Regions from separate parts of the Streptomyces sp. NPDC055078 genome, predicted to be linked through region 1. Evidence: riboswitches for the same ligand, from Rfam matches in the RefSeq annotation. Region 1 holds a riboswitch; each other region holds the start of a gene.
The links. Region 1 has a riboswitch for cobalamin ahead of ACWF94_RS21715 (ABC transporter substrate-binding protein). Riboswitches for the same ligand answer to the same signal wherever they lie in the genome.
Positions count from the first base shown of each region.

Region 2: another riboswitch for cobalamin. It lies ahead of ACWF94_RS16125 (cobalamin biosynthesis protein); the one in region 1 lies ahead of ACWF94_RS21715 (ABC transporter substrate-binding protein).
Region 3: another riboswitch for cobalamin. It lies ahead of ACWF94_RS13790 (ribonucleoside-diphosphate reductase subunit alpha); the one in region 1 lies ahead of ACWF94_RS21715 (ABC transporter substrate-binding protein).

Region 1 covers NZ_JBSGUP010000262.1:2,242-9,399, reverse strand. The annotation lists gene ACWF94_RS21735 (MoaD family protein) at 1-271, opposite strand, end outside; gene ACWF94_RS21730 (putative leader peptide) at 364-468, opposite strand; gene ACWF94_RS21725 (ABC transporter ATP-binding protein) at 646-1,524, opposite strand; gene ACWF94_RS21720 (FecCD family ABC transporter permease) at 1,521-2,537, opposite strand; gene ACWF94_RS21715 (ABC transporter substrate-binding protein) at 2,534-3,562, opposite strand; cobalamin riboswitch at 3,606-3,734, opposite strand; gene ACWF94_RS21710 (Mov34/MPN/PAD-1 family protein) at 3,833-4,255, opposite strand; gene ACWF94_RS21705 (amino acid permease) at 4,310-5,749, opposite strand; gene ACWF94_RS21700 (DUF2017 domain-containing protein) at 6,114-6,707, opposite strand; gene clpS (ATP-dependent Clp protease adapter ClpS) at 6,707-7,012, opposite strand.
Region 2 covers NZ_JBSGUP010000160.1:5,575-12,732, reverse strand. The annotation lists gene ACWF94_RS16135 (anion permease) at 1-793, shown strand, start outside; gene ACWF94_RS16130 (hypothetical protein) at 807-1,028, shown strand; cobalamin riboswitch at 1,314-1,445, shown strand; gene ACWF94_RS16125 (cobalamin biosynthesis protein) at 1,575-2,573, shown strand; gene ACWF94_RS16120 (cobyric acid synthase) at 2,570-4,144, shown strand; gene cobN (cobaltochelatase subunit CobN) at 4,141-7,158, shown strand, end outside.
Region 3 covers NZ_JBSGUP010000125.1:2,070-9,227, reverse strand. The annotation lists gene ACWF94_RS13795 (AfsR/SARP family transcriptional regulator) at 1-2,798, opposite strand, end outside; adenosylcobalamin-variant (AdoCbl-variant) riboswitch at 3,165-3,264, shown strand; gene ACWF94_RS13790 (ribonucleoside-diphosphate reductase subunit alpha) at 3,419-6,115, shown strand; gene ACWF94_RS13785 (ribonucleotide-diphosphate reductase subunit beta) at 6,115-7,155, shown strand; gene ACWF94_RS13780 (hypothetical protein) at 7,059-7,158, opposite strand, start outside.

The DNA of each region.
Region 1 (7,158 bases):
AGCCGCCGGCCACGGCCGGGAGGATCGTGACGCTGTCGCCGTCCGACAGCTTGGTGGAGATGCCGTCCAGGAAGCGGACGTCCTCGTCGTTGAGGTAGACGTTGACGAAGCGGCGGAGCTGTTCCCCCTCCACGACGCGTTCCTGGAAGCCGGGGTAACGGGTCTCCAGGTCGGCGAGCAGCGCGGCGAGGGTGTCTCCGCTGCCCTGTACGGCCTTGGAGCCGGCGGTGTAGGTGCGGAGGATGGTCGGGATGCGGACCTCGATGGCCATGTCGTGGACTCCAGTCGGAAGGCGGTGGGCGCGCGGATCGGCCCTCGCGCCAGGGGTTCGTGCGTCGGGTGGGCCGGCTGCTCGGGTACAGCTCAGGTACACATCGCGCTGGCAAGGCGGCACAGGTCGACATGCAGCCGCGCAACGAGCAGTACGGAGCCGCTCGGCGTCTTGTCGCGCATGTCGTGGAGAACCATGCGGTCATCGTATCGATTCCCGGTCCGGGTTCCGGAATGGCGTCTCGTATCGCGGACGGGATCGGCTCAGCAACTGGGCGGGGGCTCTCGGCGGAGCCGTACGGGGGCCCATCGGAACCGGGTGGAGGGGCGTCCCCGGAACCGGGCCGGGGCCCGCGGTGGAGCCGGTCCGGGGCCTCAGCGGGCGGGGGGCAGATAGGTGATCGAGGGTGCTCCGGTGACCGGATGCGGGGTGATCTCGGCGTCGACCTGATAGACCTCGGCGAGCAGCTCCGGGGTCAGCACCTCCTCAGGGGTGCCGGACGCCACGAGGCGCCCGGCCCGCAGGACATGGAGGCGGTCGCAGTAGTACGCGGCGAGGTTGAGGTCGTGCAGGGCCAGCAGGCTGGTGGTTTCCAGGGTCCGGACGAGTCCGAGGATCTCCATCTGGTATCGGATGTCGAGATGGTTGGTGGGCTCGTCCAGCACGAGCAGCGCGGGCCGCTGGACCAGGGCGCGGGCGACCAGGGCGCGTTGGCGTTCACCGCCGGACAGGGAGGGGTACGCCCGGTCGGCGAGGTCGGCGACCCCGAGCCGGGCGAGGGCGTCGTCCACGGCGGCGGTGTCCCGGGCGGTGTCGGACTCCCAGAACCGCTTGTGGGGTGCGCCGCCCATGGTGACGATCTCGCGCACGGTCAGTTCGAACTCCCCCGAGTTGTCCTGCGGGACGCTCGCCACCCGCTGGGCACGTGCCTTGGGTCCGAGGGCGGCCAGATCGGTGCCGTCGAGGCGGATCTGCCCGGCGGTGGGGCGCAGGGTGCCGTAGACACAGCGCAGGAGGGTCGTCTTGCCGCTGCCGTTGGGGCCGACGAGTCCGACGGTGGTGCCGGGCGGGGCGTCGAGGTCGATGCCGGTGAGCAGGGTCTTGCCGCCGGTCCGGTAGCCGAGTCCGGTGAGGGTGAGGGACGCGGCCCGGGCCCCGGCAGCGGCAGCGGAGGACCCCCGGGTGTCGGCGGAAGGGGCCGGGACAGGAGCTGCGGAAGGGTTCGCGGCAGGCGTGTTCACGCGGGCGTTCACAGCGGTGCTCCTTCGGTGCGGCGCGAGCGCATCAGCCACAGGAAGAGCGGGCCGCCGATCAGCGCGGTGAGGACGCCGACCGGGATGTCCTGCGGTGCGGCGGCGGTACGGGCGGCGAGATCGGCGACGACCAGGGCGACCGCGCCGCCGAGTGCGGCGACCGGCAGCAGCGCCCGGTGCGTGGCGCCGACGAGCAGCCGGGCGGCGTGCGGCACCATCAGGCCGATGAAGCCGACGGCGCCGCTGACGGCGACGAGTACGGCGGTGACGAACGACGCGAAGATGAAGACGGCGGCCCGGAAGCGGGAGACGTCCAGGCCCAGCACGGTCGCGCCCTCCTCCCCGACGAGCAGCAGATCCAGCGGTCTGGCGAGCGCGAGCAGCAGCGGCAGACAGAGGGCGACGACGGCTCCGGGGAGCCAGATGTTCTCCCAGCGGGCGCTGCCGAGGCCGCCGAGTGTCCAGTAGAGGGCGTCGCGGAAGTGCTCGGGCCTGGCGGACACCATCAGGATGAGGGTGGTGAGGGCGGTGAGGATGTACGACATGGTCACCCCGGCGAGGACCAGCCGGGTGCCCGTCATGGTGCCGCCCCGGCGGGCGAGACCGTAGACGAGGATCAGCGCGACGAGCGCCCCGAGGAACGCCCCTGCGGGCAGGGCGGTGGCGGTGCTCGCCCCGATGCCGAGGGTGATCACGAGGACCGCGCCGGTGGAGGCCCCGGAGGAGATCCCGAGCAGGAAGGGGTCGGCGAGGCGGTTGCGGACGAGGGCCTGGAGGACGGTGCCGACGACGGCGAGCCCGGCGCCGACGGTCATCCCGAGGAGGACGCGGGGCAGCCGTACGTCCATGATGATCGTCCGGATGGGGCTGGGCTCGGCACCCGGCAGCAGCGCCTCGACGACCTGAGCGGGCGGGATGCGTACGGAGCCGAGGCCGAGCCCCGCGACGACCGCCACCGCGAGGGCGATCAGCAGGGCGACGACCACGGCCCCGTACCGCAGTCGGGACTTCACCTCGTGAGCTGCGCCGCGAGCCGGGTGATGGCGTCGGGTATCCGTACCCCGAGGACGGCGTCGGACAGCGGCAGCACCGCGAACCGCTTGTTCCTGATCGCCGGTACGTCCCGCAGCACCGGGTCTTCGAGGAGGCGCCGCTTCTTCTGCTCGACGGTGGTGGAGCCGTAGTCGTAGATCACGATGACCTCGGGCTTACGGGCCACGACCTGCTCCCAGGTCGCGTCGCCGAAGGTCTTGCCGAGGTCGGCGAAGACATTGCGCCCGCCCGCGCGGGTGATCAGTTCATTGCCGATGCCCTTGCCGCCGACGGTGAAGGCGGTCTTGTCGCCGCTGTCGTAGACGAAGACGGGGACGGGGGTACGGCTGCCGAGACCGGCCTCGGTCTTCTTGACCGCCGCGCGCGACTTCGAGATCCACTTCTGGGCGCGGTCGCCGACGCCGAAGGTGTGGCCGATCTCGTCGATCTCGCGGTAGACGTCGTCCAGCGTCGTCTTCCCCTTGGTGCAGTACTCCAGGTTGATGCGGCTGTCGATACCGGACTTCTTCAGCTCGTCGCGGGTGCGTCCGTCCTTGGCCTCGAAGGCGCTGCCGTAGCCGCCGTAGACGAAGTCGGGGTTGACGGACAGCAGCTTCTCCCGGGAGGGGTACTCCTTGGAGACGACGGGGATCGCGTCGTACGCCTTCTGGTGGCGCGGCAGGATCCTGTCGTCCAGGAAGGCGGTCCCGACGAGGGACTTCTCCAGACCGAGTTCGAGCATGATCTCGGTCACGTGCTGGTTCATGGTGACGGCCCGCTTCGGGGCGGCCTTGAAGGTCGTCTTCACCCCGCAGTTGTCGACCGTGTACGGGAAGGACGCGCCCGGCAGGGCGGTGTCGGTCCCGTTCCTGTCTTTGCCGTTGTTGTTGTCGTTGTCGTTGTCGCGGGAGGTGTCCTGGCCGGTTCCGCAGGCGGCGAGGGGGAGCAGCAGGGCGGCGGCTGTCAGGGCGCGGCGGGCGCGATGGCGCCTGGGCAGGGCGGACATGACGGGGTAGTGCCTCCTCCGGGGATTTCCACGTCCCCTGGGTGTGGGAGAAGGGCGGCGAGGTCAGTTCCTGGCTGCCAGAGGACGCCTGAGAACCGCGTCGCCTGAACACAGTGGCGGGACCGCGCCGGATTCACACCGGCTTCCTGGGTCCTGCCGCCCGCTGTATGGAGTTGGAGTCGAGCCTGTGCCGGACTGTACGGCGTGGGAGCCCGTACCGGGTGGGAGTCCTTGAGGAGCCGAGGAAGGAGCTGAGGAAGGAGCCGGGGCTCAGTATGCCTCGACGATCTTCACTTCTTCCTCGGTGACCTCGCCGTCCACGATCCGGTACGAGCGGAACTGGAACGGTCCGGCGGCGTCCGTGTCGGCGGTGGAGACCAGGACGTAGTGCGCTCCTGGCTCGCTCGCGAGGGAGATGTCCGTACGGGAGGGGTACGCCTCGGTCGCGGTGTGGGAGTGGTAGACGATCACCGGCTCCTCGTCGTTGTCGTCCATCTCCCGGTAGAGCTTGAGCAGGTCCGCCGAGTCGAACTCGTAGAACGTGGGCGAGCGGGCCGCGTTCAGCATCGGGATGAAGCGCTCGGGGCGACCGCTGCCCTCGGGGCCCGCGATCACACCGCACGCCTCGTCGGGGTGGTCGGCACGGGCGTGCGCCACGATCTGGTCGAAGAGGGCCTGGGTGAGCGTCAGCATGCCGATCAGCATAAGCAGAGGGCCGACGGCGGGTGCGTGCCCGGTCCGGTGGGCTCAGCGCCTGGCGAACGCCGCGCCCTCCGGGTTCCGCCTCTTCAGTACGAGATACGCCACACCCAGCCCCAGCGCCCACAGCGGGGCGAAGTACAGCGAGATCCGGGCGTCCTTGTCGATCCCCATCATCACGATCACCATCGCGATGAACGCGAGTGCGAACCAGCTGGTCCAGGGTGCGCCGGGGGCCTTGAAGGAGGACTGCGGGACCTCGCCGCGATCCGCCTTGGCGCGGTAGCGGAGCTGGCTGATCAGGATCATGATCCAGGCCCACATACCGGAGATCGTGGCGAAGGAGACGACCTTGTTGAAGGCGTCGCCGGGCCACTGGTAGTTGATCCAGACACCGATCAGCATCAGACCGGCGGAGAAGGTGGTGCCGATCAGCGGGGTGCCGTTCTTCGTCAGCCGGGTGAAGAGCTTCGGGCCCTGGCTGTTGAGGGCGAGGTCGCGGAGCATCCGGCCGGTGGAGTACATGCCGGAGTTGCAGGACGACAGGGCGGCGGTGAGAACGACGAAGTTGACGATGCCCGCGCCGACCGCGAGGCCCATCTTGTCGAAGGCGGCGACGAACGGGGAGACGCCCGGCTGGAAGTGGGTCCAGGAGACCACCGAGAGAATCATGATCAGGGCGCCGATGTAGAAGACGGCGATCCGCCAGGGCACGGTGTTGATGGCCTTGGGCAGGGTCTTCTCCGGGTCCTTGGACTCGCCGGCCGTGACGCCGACCAGTTCGACCGCGAGGAAGGCGAACATCACGATCTGGAGCGTCATCAGCGTGCCGCCGATGCCCTTGGGGAAGAAGCCGCCGTCGCTCCACAGCAGGGACACGGACGCGGTGTCACCCGCGTCGGAGAAGCCGAGGGTGAGGATGCCGAGACAGATCAGGATCATGCCGACGATCGCGGTGACCTTGATCATGGAGAACCAGAACTCCAGCTCGCCGAAGAGCTTGACGGAGATCAGGTTCGCGCCGTAGAGGATGAACGTGAAGACCAGGGCCGAGACCCACTGGGGGATGTCGAACCAGTACGTCATGTACTGGGCCGCGGCCGTGACCTCCGTCATTCCGGTGACGACCCAGAAGAGCCAGTACGTCCAGCCGGTGGCGAAGCCCGCGAACGGGCCGACGAACTCGCGCGCGTACTCGGAGAACGAGCCCGCGACCGGGCGGTACATGAGCAGTTCGCCCAGCGCCCGCATGATGAAGAAGATGACCAGGCCCGCGATCGCGTAGGCCAGGATCAGGCTGGGGCCGGCCTTGGAGATGGCCTTGCCCGCGCCGAGGAAGAGACCGGTGCCGATCGCCCCGCCGATCGCGATCATCTGGATCTGCCGGGTGCCCAGACCGCGCTGATAGCCCTGGTCCGCGTCCGCGGGCCCGGTGGAGACCGGCCGCCCGTCGGGCCCGTCCTGCTTGTCGACCTGCACTGAGGTCATGGTGATGCGCCCTTTCTCCATGCCGATCCGTGTCCGCGCCTGTGCGTCTGTGCCTCGCGCGGATACGGATCAGGTCCTGATCCCCCCGGATATGGATGGAGTGCCACCGGCGATCCGCCGGTCACAGCGCCGCCAGGGGCATGGGTGGCGCCCCTGGCGGTCGTGCAGATCCATCACGCGGACAGCGGAGATCACTCACGGAGAGTGTGGCGTACGCCACAGAGAGAAGCGGACAAAAATCCCCCGGCACGGCAAAGCACGCCCGTTCGGTGACATGATCGTTATCCGGATTTGAGCGTCTGTTGAGCGAACAGGGAGGGGGCCGGCGGCATGCGGGAGGGGCCGGGACGGCAGTCCGGAACGGCTACGGCATCAGGGTCTCGACGAGGGTCTCCTGGAGGACGCCGAGCCAGAGGTAGGCCATCACCATCGGCTTGCGGGGGTCGGAGTCCGGGAGCCGGTAGAGCCCGGCGCCCTCGTCCTCGTCGGAGACCTCCAGCCGGGTGCCGATGGTCAGCCGCAGATCGTTGAGCGCGCCGAGCCAGTGGTGACAGTCCTCAGGGGTGAGTTTCAGTACGGCCTCGTCCTCACCGGTCGTGGTGAGGGAGTCGAGGGACCGTACGACCGAGAGGGCGTCGTCGCGCTTGCGGGAGCGCAGATCGTGTTCGGTGAAGCGCCTGAACTCCGCCGAGGCGGCCCGCAGTTGCTCATCCGCCTCGTCGGCGTCGGGGCCGCCGTACGCCTCCGGGAAGAGGCGGGCCAGGGCGGGGTCGGAGGGTGGTTCGCTCGGACCCTCGGCGAAGAGCGCGGCGAGCGGGTCCTCACCCTCGACCGGCTCGTCGGCCGGTCCGATCAGTTCGAGGAGCTGGACGGCGAGCGAGCGCAGGATGGAGATCTCGACCTCGTCGAGCGCGATGGCCGCACCCCCGCCGGGGACCGGTTCGAAGTGTCCCGCCATCAGTCGCGGTCCTGGGAGAGGGTCGCCCACAGTCCGTATCCGTGCATGGCCTGCACATCGCGCTCCATCTCCTCGCGGCTGCCGCTGGAGACGACGGCGCGTCCCTTGTGATGGACGTCGAGCATCAGTTTGCGCGCCTTGTCCTTGGAGTATCCGAAGTACGCCTGGAAGACATAGGTGACGTAGCTCATCAGATTGACGGGGTCGTTGTGGACGAGCGTCACCCACGGCACGTCGGGCTCGGGAACGGCGAAGGTCTCCTGCGCCGACTCGGGGCGTTCGATCTCAGTGGGAGCAACACTCACCCGTCCATGCTGCCACCCGAGGGGGCGTATCGCACAAACGACGTCCCCTTCCACTGCGCCGTCCGCCGGGCGCGCGGAGCTTTCGATACCGAGCGGCCGAAGGCCCCGCGCCCCCCATCTCGTCACTTTGACGAAATGTGCGATAG
Region 2 (7,158 bases), on a different contig from region 1:
GCTGACGTACCGGATCGGCCGGAACACCGACGACAAGGCGACCGCCAAGGGCTATCGCACGGGCCAGATCGCGTCCGCGGGTCTGGTCTCGCTGGCCCACGGCACCAATGACGCGCAGAAGACGATGGGCATCATCACGCTGGCGCTCGTCGCCGGCGGCGTACTCAACCCCGGTTCCAACCCCCCGATGTGGGTCATCGTGTCCGCCGGTATCGCGATCGCGCTGGGGACCTACCTCGGCGGCTGGCGCATCATCCGCACGATGGGCAAGGGCCTGACCGACCTCCAGCCGCAGCAGGGCTTCGCCGCCCAGACCAGCGCGGCCAGCGTCATCCTCGCCTCGTCCAACCTCGGTTTCTCGCTCTCCACGACCCATTCCTGCTCCGGCGCGGTGATGGGCGCGGGTCTGGGCCGCAAGGGCGGTGTGGTCCGCTGGTCCACGGCCACCCGGATGTTCGTGGCCTGGGGTCTGACCCTGCCGGCCGCGGCCCTGGTCGCGGCGGGTTCGGAGTATGTGACCAAGCAGGGCGACTGGGGCGTCGCGGCCGTCGCGGTCTTCCTGGTCGCCTCGTGCGCCGCGATCTGGCTGGTCTCGCGCCGCCAGGTGGTCGACCACACCAATGTCAACGATGTGGACCAGGACGGCGAACCCGCGGGCGTCGTGACCGCGGCCGTCGCGGCCGTCGCCCCGCCGCCGGCCGGTGTCACCTCGCAGCAGGACCTTAAGACGACCATTCCGGGCCCCGCGCCCGCCGCCCCCGAAGCCGGCCCGACGAGCCCGGCCGCGGTGTAAGGACGGATTCGGCATGAAAATCGACTGGGCAGCCCTCGGTTCCGTCTTCGGCGTGAGCCTTGTCGCCACCGTCGCTCTGGTGGGTCTGTTCACCCTCGGGATCATCGGACTCAGCAAGCAGGCTTCGGCGGCGGGCGGCGGGACCTCCGTGGCACTCGCGCGGACTGGCGCGTACGCCTGTTTCGCGCTCTGTGTGGCGGCCGTGTCGTACGGGATCTATCTGATCGTCGCCTGACCGCACATCCTCACCACCCGTCCCACCGGCCGGGCCGGACATCCTTCGGGTGCCGGTCCGGTCCGCTTGTGTGCACGGGCCGGTAAGCCTCGCGCATCGGGGCCGCCATGCGGACCGGTGCACGGGCCGGTGCACGGGCCGGTGCCTTGTGTATCGGGCCGCCATGCGGACCGGCGGCGTCCGGACGGGGTGGCCGGTTTCCGCGCCTCCCGGGGGTCCGCGCCCGAGTGTGGGTCTCAGCACACTGTCCCGTCGCAGGTCAACGGCAGGTTGACGGGTGTTCTCACAGCGTGGTGGACTTCCGGGGCCATCACGACGGCAACAGAGGAAGCCGGTGCAAATCCGGCGCGGTCCCGCCACTGTCACCGGGGAGTCATCCCCGGAAGCCAGGAACTCTCACCGTCGATCACGTCGAACCAGGGCGCGGACACCCTGAGTGAGGACATATCGCCATGCCTGGCTGCGGTTCAGCACCTGCCCCGAGTACTGCCCTGAGCCCGGTTGACGGTCCAGGGCCCGTCCGGAACGAGACACCGGCCTGAACCCATGCGTGCCGACCGAGTATTCGTGTACGGCGCCACAGCCGGACTGGCCGGCGATCTGCTGCTGGGTGATCCTCGCCGGGGGCACCCGGTCGCCGCGTTCGGGCGGGTCGCGGGCGCCGTCGAACGGGTCCTGTGGCGTGACCACCGCGGCTGGGGCGCACTGCACACCGCCGTGTGCGCCGGAGGCGCGACCGCGGCGGCCGTGCTTCTCGCGCGCGGGGCGCGTTCCAGTCCCGCCGCGTCCCTGGCCCTGACCGCAGCGGCAACCTGGACCGTTGTCGGCGGTACGTCACTGGGGCGCGAGGCCCGCGCCATCGGCGACGCGCTCGCCGCCCGGGACCTGGAGCTGGCCAGAGAGCGGCTGCCGCGGCTGTGCGGGCGCGATCCGCAGTCCCTGGACGAGGCCCAGGTCGCCCGTGCGGTGGTGGAGTCCGTCGCCGAGAACACCTCAGACGCCGTGGTGGGCGCGCTCCTGTGGGGAGCCCTCGCGGGCGTGCCGGGGCTGGTGGGCTTCCGCGCCGTCAACACCCTGGACGCGATGGTCGGCCACAAGTCACCCCGCTATCGGCGGTTCGGCTGGGCATCGGCACGCCTCGACGACCTCGCCGGCTGGCCGGGAGCACGGCTGACGGCGGCACTCGCCGTTCTCGCGGGCGGGCAGCCGCGTACGGCCGTACGGGCCTGGCGGGCCGACGCGCACCGGCATCCGAGCCCCAACGCGGGCCCCGTGGAGGCGTCGTTCGCCGGTGCCCTCGGGGTACGGCTCGGCGGGACCCTCGCGTACGGCGGCCGGGTCGAGCACCGGCCGGCGCTCCACACCGGGGGGCGTCCGGTGGAGACGGGGGACATCGAACGGGCCGTCAGGCTGTCACGGCGGGTGAGTCTGCTCGCCCTGGGCGCGGGTGTCACCGGCCGGCTGCTGTTCCGGCGGCTGTCCCGGCAGGTCCCGCCGCGCGCACCCCGGCGCGTTCTCCGTTCCGTACGGGGAGCGGTCCGATGACCGGCCGCCGGGGACGCGGCGGCGGGCTGCTCGTCGCGGGTACGACGTCCGACGCGGGCAAGAGCGTCGTCACCGCGGGGATCTGCCGCTGGCTGGTGCGGCAGGGTGTGAAAGTCGCGCCCTTCAAGGGGCAGAACATGTCCCTCAATTCGTTTGTGACGCGCGAGGGCGCGGAGATCGGCCGCGCGCAGGCGATGCAGGCGCAGGCGGCCCGGGTCGAGCCGACGGCGCTGATGAACCCCGTTCTGCTCAAACCCGGGAGCGACCGCAGCAGTCAGGTCGTTCTGCTGGGCAAGCCGGTGGGCGAACTGAGCGCCCGCGGGTTCTTCGGCGGGCCGTCCGCCGGGAGGGCGCTGCGCGGCGGCCGGCGGGAGGAGTTGCTGTCCACGGTCGTGGAGTGCCTGGAAGAGCTGCGGAGCACCTACGACGCCGTGATCTGCGAGGGGGCGGGCAGTCCCGCCGAGATCAATCTGCGGCGCACGGACATCGTGAACATGGGCGTCGCCCGCGCCGCCCAACTCCCGGTGCTCATCGTCGGGGACATCGACCGCGGCGGTGTCTTCGCCTCCTTCTTCGGTACGACCGCACTGCTCGGCGCGGCCGATCAGCGGCTGGTGGCCGGGTATCTCGTCAACAAGTTCCGCGGCGATGTGTCGTTGCTGGAGCCGGGGCTCGACATGCTCGAAGGGCTCACCGGGCGGCGGACCTACGGGGTGCTGCCGTACGCGCACGGGCTGGGCATCGACGAGGAGGACGGGCTGCGGGTGTCCCTGCGCGGGGCCGTCCGCGAGTCGGCCGTGGCGCCGCCCGTCGGTGAGGACTTGCTGCGGGTCGCGGTGTGTGCGGTGCCGCTGATGTCCAACTTCACCGATGTGGACGCGCTGGCGGCGGAGCCGGGGGTGATCGTGCGGTTCGTGGACCGGCCCGAGGAACTGGCCGACGCGGATCTCGTGATCGTGCCGGGAACCCGGGGCACGGTCCGTGCGTTGGAGTGGCTGAGGGAGCGGGGACTGGCGCGGGAGCTGGCGCGCAGGGCGGCCGATGGGCGTCCGGTGCTGGGGATCTGCGGCGGGTTCCAGGTGCTCGGTGAGCACATTGAGGATGAGGTCGAGTCACGGGCAGGTTCCGTGACCGGTCTGGGACTGCTGCCCGTGCGGGTGCGGTTCGCGGCCGAGAAGACACTTGCGAGGCCGACGGGCACAGCGCTCGGCGAGCGCGTGGATGGGTACGAGATCCACCACGGCGTCGCCGAGGTGCTGGGCGGAGCGGCCTTCCCCGGGGGCTGCCGGGTCGGTGAGGTGTGGGGCACCCACTGGCACGGCTCATTGGAGAGTGACGGCTTCCGGCGGCAGTTCCTGAGACAGGTCGCGAGCGCCACCCACCGGCGTTTCGTGCCCGCTGAGGACACGTCGTTCGGAGCGCTCCGCGAGGAGCAGCTGGACCGGCTCGGCGACCTCGTCGAAGAACACGCTGACACGGACGCGCTCATGCGGCTCATCGAGCAGGGCGCGCCCGCAGGACTTCCTTTCATCGCCCCTGGCGCACCCACAGAATCCGGAGCACCCGCATGAGCACTGTGCTGCTGTTGTCGACCGCCGACACGGACCTGCTGGCGGCCCGCGCCTCCGGCGCGCCGTACCGGATCGGCAATCCGACGCGTGTCGATGTGACCGAGGAGCTGCCCGCGCTGATCGACGGCGCGTCGGTCGCCGTCGTCCGGCTGCTGGGCGGCAAGCGGGCCTGGGAGGACGGGCTGGCGGCGCTGCGGGCCTCGGGGATTCCGACGGTGCTGCTCGGTGGGGAGGCCGTCCCCGACGCGGAGTTGATGGCCGAGTCGTCGGTGCCCGCGGGGGTGGTCGCCGAGGCGCTGCGGTATCTCGTCGAGGGCGGCCCGGGCAATCTCGTGGAGCTGGCCCGCTTCCTCTCCGACACCGTGCTGCTGACCGGGCAGGGGTTCGCGGGGCCGCAGGAGATGCCCCAGTGGGGGGTGCACGGCGCCAGGGTCCACCGGGAGGGGCTGCCGACCGTCGGGGTGCTGTTCTACCGCGCCCACGAGCTGTCCGGGAACACCTCGTTCGTCGATGTGCTGTGCGAGCGGATCGAGGCCCGGGGGGCCAACGCCCTGCCGGTGTTCGTCGGTTCGCTGCGCGGCGCCGATCCGGCGCTGTACGACCTGCTGGGGCAGGCCGACGCGCTGGTCGCGACCGTACTCGCCGCGGGGGGCACCAACGCCTCCGAGGCCAGTGCGGGCGGCGATGACGAGGCATGGGACATCGGGGCGCTCGCCGAGCTGAACGTCCCCGTGCTGCAGGGGCTGTGCCTCACCTCATCCCGCCGGGTGTGGGAGGCGTCGGACGCCGCGCTCTCCCCCATGGACGCGGCGATGCAGGTCGCCATCCCCGAGTTCGACGGGCGGATCGTCACGGTCCCGTTCTCGTTCAAGGAGGACGGCCCCGACGGCGTCCCGGTGTACACGGCGGATCCGGAGCGGGCCGCGCGGGTCGCCGGGATCGCCGTGCGGCACGCCCGGCTGCGGCACAAGCCGAACGCGGAGAAGAAGCTCGCGCTCGTCTTCACCGCCTATCCGACGAAGCACTCCCGGGTCGGCAACGCGGTGGGCCTCGACACCCCGGCGTCCGCCGTGCGGCTCCTGGACGCCCTGAGGGACGCCGGATATCTCGTCGAGGGCTACCCGGACGAGGGGGACGAGCTGATCCACCGGCTCATCGCCGCCGGTGGTCACGATGTGGAGTGGCTGACCGAGGAGCAGCTGAGCGCCGCGCCCGCGCGGGTGCCCCTCGCGGACTACCGGGCCTGGTTCGAGGCGCTGGAGCCGTCGCTGCGGGACGGGATGCTGGAGCACTGGGGCGAGCCACCGGGCTCGCTGTATGTCGACGGCGACGATGTCGTGCTGGCCTCGCTCCGGTTCGGGAACGTCATCGTGATGATCCAGCCGCCGCGCGGCTTCGGTGAGAACCCGATCGCGATCTACCACGACCCGGACATGCCGCCCTCCCATCACTACATGGCGGCCTACCGGTGGCTGGAGGAGTCGTTCGGCGCCGACGCGATCGTCCACCTGGGCAAGCACGGCACCATGGAGTGGCTGCCGGGCAAGGGGCTGGGGCTGTCGGCGGGCTGCGGCCCCGACGCGGTCCTGGGCGAGGTGCCGCTGGTCTACCCGTTCATCGTGAACGATCCCGGTGAGGGCACCCAGGCCAAGCGGCGCGGCCATGCGACGGTCGTGGACCATCTGGTGCCGCCGATGGCGCGCGCCGACACCTACGGCGATCTGGCCAAGCTGGAGCAGCTCCTCGACGAGTACGCGCTCGTCAGCGACCTCGACCCGGTGAAGGCCCCGGCGGTGCGGGCGCAGATCTGGACGCTGGTGAAGGCGGCCGAGCTGCATCACGATCTGCGGGTCGACGAGCAGCCGGGCGACGACGACTTCGACGAGTTCGTCATGCATATCGACGGCTATCTCTGTGAGATCAAGGACGTCCAGATCCGGGACGGCCTGCATGTGCTGGGCGGTGGCCCGGAGGCCGAGCCCCGGGTCAATCTGGTGCTGGCCGTCCTGCGCGCCTCCCAGGTCTGGGGTGGGCGGGCCCATGCGCTGCCGGGTCTGCGGGCCGCCCTGGCCGGCCATTTCGGGCTGGTGGAGAAGGAGTTGCTCGCCGCGCCGGGTGCTCCGGTGAAGGTTCCCGACGGCCTCACCTCGCTGGTGGACGGCCCGGCGCGGACGGGTGCGGACGCCATCGATCTGCTGGAGCAGCTGTGCCGGCGGCTGGCTGAGGGCCTGGAGTCGCGGGGCTGGGACGCCGCCGCGGTGCCCGCGCTGGTGCGCGAGGAGCTGGACGCCGCACTGCCGGACGCGGTGGCCGTGCTGGAGTTCGCCTGCCGTGAGGTGGTGCCCCGGCTGGCCCGTACCTCGGACGAGATCGACAACATCCTGCTGGCGCTGGACGGCGGATACGTCCCGGCCGGCCCCTCGGGCTCCCCGACGCGCGGGCTGGTCAACGTCCTGCCGACGGGACGGAACTTCTACTCGGTCGACCCCAAGGCGATCCCGTCCCGGCTGTCCTGGGAGGTCGGCCAGGCGCTGGCCGACTCCCTGGTGGAGCGCTATCTCGCCGACACCGGCGGCTATCCGAAGTCGGTCGGTCTCACCGTCTGGGGCACCTCCGCGATGCGCACCCAGGGCGACGACATCGCCGAGATCCTCGCCCTGCTGGGCTGCCGCCCGGTGTGGGACGACGCGTCCCGGCGGGTGACCGGCTTCGAGGTGGTGCCGCTCGCCGAGCTGGGCCGCCCCCGTATCGATGTGACGGTCCGTATCTCCGGCTTCTTCCGGGACGCGTTCCCCCATGTGGTGAGCCTGATCGATGACGCCGTCCGGACCGTGGCCGAACTGGACGAGAGCGCCGACGCCAACTACGTACGGGCGCACGCTGACGAGGACACCGCCGAGCACGGCGACCGGCGGCGTGCCACGGCCCGGGTCTTCGGCTCCAAGCCGGGTGCGTACGGGGCGGGGCTGCTGCCGCTGATCGACGCGCGGAACTGGCGGAGTGACGCGGACCTC
Region 3 (7,158 bases), on a different contig from region 1:
TCCGCCTCCCGGGTACGTCCCAGCCGCAGCCGAGCCTTGGCACGGGCCCGTTCGGCGTACGCCGCCATCAGCGGATCACCGAGTCCCGCGAGAATCTCCAGCGCCCGTCCGGCATGCCGTTCGGCCTCCTCGTACGCTCCGAGTGACCGGTGCACCAGGCTCAGCGTGCGCAGCGTGAGTGCTTCACCTCTCCGGCTGCCCAGGCGCCGATAGCCTCGCAGCGACAGGTCGAGGAGTGCCGACGCACGGTCGTGGTCGCCGAGTTCGAGGAGTACGGAGCCACGGAGGCGGCAGGCAAGACCGACGCCCGCGTCATCGCCCAGGCGCTGGAAGATGTCGACGGCGCGGCCCAGCGCGTCATCGGCGGCGTCCAGTCGGCCCAGCTCACGCAAGTTGCCGCCGAGCCCCGCGAGGGCGGCGGCCTGGCCGTGCGCATCGCCGATGTCGGCGCACAAGGGCTCGGCCTGCCGGAAGTAGTCCTGAGCCTCGGCGTACCGGTCCTGTTCGAAACGCAGTTGCCCCAGGCCGATGAGCAGCAGCGCCTCGCCGGCGCGGTCCTCGGCACGCCGGGCGGCGGCCAGGGCGGCGTCGTGGCTGCGCCACCAGGCGTCGAAACGGTTGCCGACGGCGAACGACGAGGAGCACAGCACCGTCGCTGCGGCACAGGCGAGGGTGTGCAGCCCGAAGCCCGCCGCGCGCTCGACGGCCGTGGCGAGCGCGTCGGCCTCGGCCTCGAACCAGGCGAACGGATCGGCGAGCGCCCGCCGGGTGGTCGCCGCGCCCACATCGGCGGCTGGTCCGCGGCCCCGCGTGCCCGCCTCGTCCCACTCCGCCCTGCCCCCGCCGGCGGACCGGTTGACGCTCGCCGATCCCCCGAGATAGGGCCGCAGCACGACCACCCCCGAAGGCGCCTCCTCCGCGACGCGCTCCACCAGGCGCAGGCCGGCGGCGAGCGCCCGCCCGACCGACGCCGTACGTGTTTCGAGCGAGTCGTCGGCCTCGGCCCGCTCCGCGGCGTACACCCGCACCAGATCGTGCGCCCGGTAGCGCGACTGACCCGCGGAGTCGGTCCCCGTCCAGTCCAGCAACTGCGCGTCGACGAGCCGCTCAAGCACTTCCTCCGCCTCGTCCTCGGCCCCGTCGACGAGCAGCGCCACCATCCAGGGGGCCGTGTCGCACGGTCCGAGCACGGCGAGGCGGCGCAGTACCGTGCGGGCGTCCCTGTCGAGCGACTCGTAGCTCAGCCCCAGACTGGCCCGGACCTCCAGATCGCCCACGGCCAGCTCGTCGAGGCGCCGCCGCTCGTCCTCAAGGCGGTCGGCGAGGATGCGGTGTGTCCAGTGCCGGCGAGTGGTCAGCCGGGCCCCGGCGATCCGCAGGGCCAGCGGCAGACCACCGCACAGGGTGACGATGCGCCGGGCCGCGGCGTCCTCGGCGGGATCGTCCGTCGCGCCCCGGGCGCCGGTGACCCGGGTCAGCAGTTCCAGGCTGCGTGCCTCGTCCAGGACAGCGAGATCGGTACGCCGGGCCCCGTCGAGGCCGCCGAGCCGGGCCCGCGAGGTGACCAGCACACCACAGCCCGCGCCGCCCGGCAGCAGAGGCCGCACCTGAGCCTCCTCGCCCGCGTCGTCAAGGACCAGCAGGAGCCGGCGACCCGCGACGAGGCCGCGGAAGAGGTCGGCACGCTCAGCGGCATGCTCGGGCGGTGCCGCTCCCAGCGCGCGCAGCAGCCTCCCGAGGACGTCGCCGGATGTCACGGGACCGCCGGCGCCCTGTAGTTCGGCATACAGCTGACCGTCGGGGAATGCCTCCATGGCCAGGTGGGCGGCCTTCACCGCGAGGGCGGACTTGCCGACACCGGCCGGCCCCGACACCACCACGACGGCGGGCGCGTCCCGGGGTGCGGTGAGCCCGTCGACCACCTCGGCGATCTCCGCCTCGCGCCCGGTGAAGTCCCGGATGGCAGGCGGCAGCAGGGACACGGGCCGGGGTGTGACGGGCACCTGCGGCACCGAGACATCAAGGGCCGCCGCACCCTCCTCGGCGCGCAGCAGCACAGGGTCGGCCCTCAGGATCTCTCCGTGCCGCCAGCAAAGCTCGGGTCCGGGGTCGATCCCGAGTTCCTCGGCGAGTACGGCACGTCCCTCCTCGAACACCGTGAGGGCGTCGGCCTGCCGCCCCACCCGGTAGAGGGCGAGCATGAGCTGTCCTCGCAGCCGCTCCTTGGTCGGGTGGGCGCCGACGAGTCCCTTCAGCTCGGTGACCAGCTCGCTCTCCCGCCCCCCGCATTCGAGTTCGGCGGCGATGCGCTCCTCGACCACGGTCTGCCGGGCCTCCTCAAGCCGTGCCGCCTCGCTCCGCAACGCCTCGCCGACCCCGCCCAGCGCGGAACCACGCCACAATTCGAGCGCGGCACGCCCCGACCGGGCAGCGGCGGAGTGATCACCCCGCGCGGCGGCCCGCCGCCCGGCCGCGGCCAGTTCCTCGAACCGCCCGAGGTCCACCGTCCCGGCGTCGGGCCGGATCACATATCCCGGCGCGCGCGTCTCGATCGCCCCCCGGCGCGCTTCCGGCAGGGCCCGCCGCAGGGCCGAGACATACGTCTGGACCAGTGCCCGGGCCGTCTCCGGCGGCTTTTCTCCCCATATGACGTCCACCAGATCGTCGGCAGGTACGACATACCCGGCGCGCAGCAACAGCGCGGCCAGCAGGGCACGGGGCTTGGGCCCGCCCAGGCGCAGGCAACGTCCCTCCCACATCGCTTCGACCGGCCCGAGTAAACGGTATTCCACAGCCATGCTCTCCCCCGAGGCGTGACGGACACTGACTCACGCCTCATGGTCCCCCAACCGTCCCGGCGGAGCGAGGAGCAGGGGGATTCCGTAGCGCATTGTGGGATGGTGTCGCGGGGCTGCCAGGCGACCCTCGCCCGCCGCCCTGCCGACGCCTTGGGCGCCTCTGGCCGACGCCTTGAGTGCCTGCCCGCCACCTCTCCGCCGCCTCTCCGCCGACCCCTTGGGCGGTCTCCGGCGACCCTTGGGCGGCTCTCCGGCGGCTCTCCGGCGACCCATGAGACCTGACCCCTCATAAGGCGGGCGGCACCACCGCGACACAAGATGTGGGGGGTGCCGCATCTCAGTGCCCCCACATGTATGCTCATCTCGCTGTCGCCGCAGAGGAATCCGGTGCGAATCCGGAACTGTCCCGCAACGGTGTGCTGTGGTGCGCTTTGTCGTACCAGCAAGTCCGAGCGTCTGCCGACAGCGCACCCGGCTCATCCGACCCGGGTGCCCAGACGTCCGGGCCTCGCGGTTGGGTCGGCGGACGCCGTACGGAGTGCTGCCCCGACCCGGGTACGCACTCTCTTCGGCGCTGCCCTCTCGCCCCGGCCCGCGAGCCGAGCGAGGGAGAGCACCACGTGACGATCGCGCCAGCCGATCCGGCCACAGACACCCCAGAAGCCTCAACCGTCTCCCCCCTTTCCGGGCGGATGCCCGCCCCGGCCACCGGGCAGGCCGGGGACGGCCGGACCGAGCCTGGCCGGACCGGCGACGCGCAGCCCGGGGACGTACAACCCGCCGACGTACAGGTCGGCGACGTACAGGCCGACGACGGGCGGTCCGAGAACGGGCGGTCCGACAGCGGACTGCCCGGTGACAAGCGACCCGGGAATGAGCCTGGCGACGGCCCCGGGACCGCGCTGCTGCGGACGCTGACCGACCTCACCGCCGACCTCCCGGACACGGACCCCGGCCGGGTCGCCGCCGCGGCGCTGCGCGGCCGGAACGCCGGATCGGACGCGGCGGAACTCCGTGGACTCGCCATCGACGCCGCCGCGGGCCTGATCTCCGAGGACCCGGCGTACTCCCGGCTCGCCGCCCGGCTGCTGGCCCGCGCCATCGCCGACGAGGCGGCGACCCAGGGAGCCGTCTCGTTCTCCGCGTCCGTCGCCGTCGGCCACACCGAGGGTCTGATCGCCGACCGGACCGCGGAGTTCGTCACCGACCACGCCGCCCGGCTGGACGCGCTGATCGACCGGGAGGCCGACGACCGCTTCGGCTACTTCGGGCTGCGGACCCTCTACAGCCGCTATCTGCTGCGCCACCCGATCACCCGCCAGGTGATCGAGACGCCCCAGCACTTCCTGCTGCGCGTCGCCTGCGGACTGGCCGAGGACCGCTCCGAGGGTGCGGCGGGTGAGGTCGCCGAACTGTACGGGCTGATGAGCAGGCTCGACTACCTCCCCTCCTCCCCCACCCTCTTCAACTCCGGCACCCGCCACCCGCAGATGTCGTCCTGCTATCTGCTGGACTCCCCGCTGGACGAGCTGGACTCCATCTACGACCGGTACCACCAGGTCGCACGCCTCTCCAAGCACGCGGGCGGCATCGGGCTCCCGTACTCCCGTATCCGCGCCCGCGGTTCACTGATCCGCGGCACCAACGGGCACTCCAACGGCATCGTGCCGTTCCTGAAGACCCTCGACGCCTCGGTCGCCGCCGTGAACCAGGGCGGCAGGCGCAAGGGAGCCGCCGCGATCTATCTGGAGACCTGGCACGCGGATGTCGAGGAGTTCCTCGAACTGCGCGACAACACCGGGGAGGACGCCCGGCGGACGCACAATCTGAATCTCGCGCACTGGGTCCCCGACGAGTTCATGCGCCGGGTCGAGGCCGACACCCGGTGGTCGCTGTTCTCGCCGGCCGATGTGCCGGAGCTGGTGGATCTGTGGGGCGACGACTTCGACGCCGCGTACCGCGCGGCCGAGGCGGCGGGCCTGGCCCGTAAGACCCTGCCCGCCCGTGAGCTGTACGGCCGGATGATGCGTACGCTCGCCCAGACCGGCAACGGCTGGATGACCTTCAAGGACGCCGCGAACCGTACGGCCAACCAGACCGCGCTGCCCGGCCACACCGTCCACTCATCGAACCTCTGCACCGAGATCCTGGAGGTCACGGACGACGGGGAGACGGCCGTCTGCAACCTCGGCTCGATCAATCTCGGCGCGTTCGTGGCGGCCGATGCCGCCGATGGTACGGACGGCGGCGCGGGTGGTACGGACAGCGGCGCGGAGCTGGACTGGGAGCGGCTGGACGCCACCGTCCGTACCGCCGTCACCTTCCTCGACCGGGTCGTCGACATCAACTTCTACCCGACCGAGCAGGCGGCCCGTTCCAACACCCGCTGGCGGCCGGTGGGCCTGGGTGTCATGGGGCTCCAGGACGTCTTCTTCCAGCTCAAGCTGCCGTTCGACTCCCCCGCCGCCCGGGCGCTCTCCACCCGTATCGCCGAACGGATCATGCTCGCCGCGTACGAGGCGTCCGCCGGTCTCGCCGAGCGCGGCGGCCCGCTCCCGGCGTGGGAGAAGACCCGGACCGCGCGCGGTGTGCTGCACCCGGACCACTACGGGGTCGAGCCGCACTGGCCGGAGCGGTGGGCGGCCCTGCGTGAGCGGGTCGCCAGGACGGGGATGCGGAACTCCCTCCTCCTGGCGATCGCCCCGACCGCGACGATCGCGTCCATCGCGGGGGTGTACGAGTGCATCGAGCCGCAGGTGTCCAATCTGTTCAAACGCGAGACGCTCTCCGGGGAGTTCCTCCAGGTCAACTCGTATCTGGTGCGAGAGCTGAAGCGGCTGGGCGTCTGGGACGCCCAGACCCGGGAGGCGCTGCGCGAGTCCAACGGCTCGGTGCAGGGCTTCACCTGGATTCCGGCCGAGGTGCGGGAGCTGTACCGCACGGCGTGGGAGATCCCGCAGCGCGGTCTGATCGACATGGCCGCCGCCCGCACCCCGTATCTCGACCAGTCGCAGTCGCTGAATCTGTTCCTGGAGACGCCGACCATCGGGAAGCTCAGCTCAATGTACGCATACGCCTGGAAGCAGGGGCTGAAGACGACGTACTACCTGCGTTCCCGCCCGGCGACCAGGATCGCCCGCGCGGCCGGTGGCGGCGGTTCGGTTCAGGCAGGTGCTGCCACGGCTCCCGCTCCCGCGCCCGACCCCGCCCTCGCACCCGTACCCGTACCCGTACCCGTACCCGTACAGCAGCCGTCGCCCGACGACGCCGTCGCCTGCTCCCTTGAGAACCCCGAGTCCTGCGAGGCATGCCAGTGATGTCCACCTCCCCTGCGAAGACTCACGCGAAGAAGCACGAGAAGAACCTCCTCGACCCCGGCTTCGAGCTGACCCTGCGCCCGATGCGCTACCCCGACTTCTACGAGCGCTACCGGGACGCGATCAAGAACACCTGGACGGTGGAGGAGGTCGATCTCCACTCCGATGTGTCCGACCTCGCCAAGCTGTCGCCGGGCGAACAGCACATGATCGGGCGGCTGGTCGCGTTCTTCGCGACCGGGGACTCGATCGTCTCCAACAACCTCGTCCTGACCCTGTACAAGCACATCAACTCCCCCGAGGCGCGGCTCTATCTGAGCCGTCAGCTCTTCGAGGAGGCGGTGCACGTCCAGTTCTATCTGACGCTCCTGGACACCTATCTCCCCGACCCGGATGACCGGGCGGCGGCCTTCGACGCGGTCGAGGAGATCCCCTCCATCCGGGAGAAGGCGCATTTCTGCTTCCGCTGGATGGACTCGGTCGAGAAGATCGACCGTCTGGAGACCCAGGCGGACCGCCGCCGCTTCCTGCTGAATCTGATCTGTTTCGCGGCCTGTATCGAGGGGCTGTTCTTCTACGGCGCTTTCGCGTACGTGTACTGGTTCCGCTCCCGTGGCCTGCTGCACGGTCTCGCGACCGGCACCAACTGGGTGTTCCGCGACGAGACCATGCATATGAACTTCGCGTTCGAGGTCGTGGACACGGTCCGCAAGGAGGAGCCGGAGCTGTTCGACGACGCGCTCCGGCAGCAGGTCACCGACATGCTCAAGGAGGCCGTGGAGGCGGAGTTGCAGTTCGGCCGCGATCTGTGCGGCGACGGGCTGCCCGGCATGAACACCGAGTCGATGCGCGAGTACCTCCAGTGCGTCGCCGACCAGCGGCTGACGCGGCTCGGCTTCGCCCCGGTGTACGGCTCGCGGAATCCGTTCTCCTTCATGGAGCTTCAGGGGGTGCAGGAGCTGACGAACTTCTTCGAGCGCCGCCCGTCGGCGTACCAGGTGGCGGTGGAGGGGTCGGTGGACCTCGGCGAGGACTTCTGACTC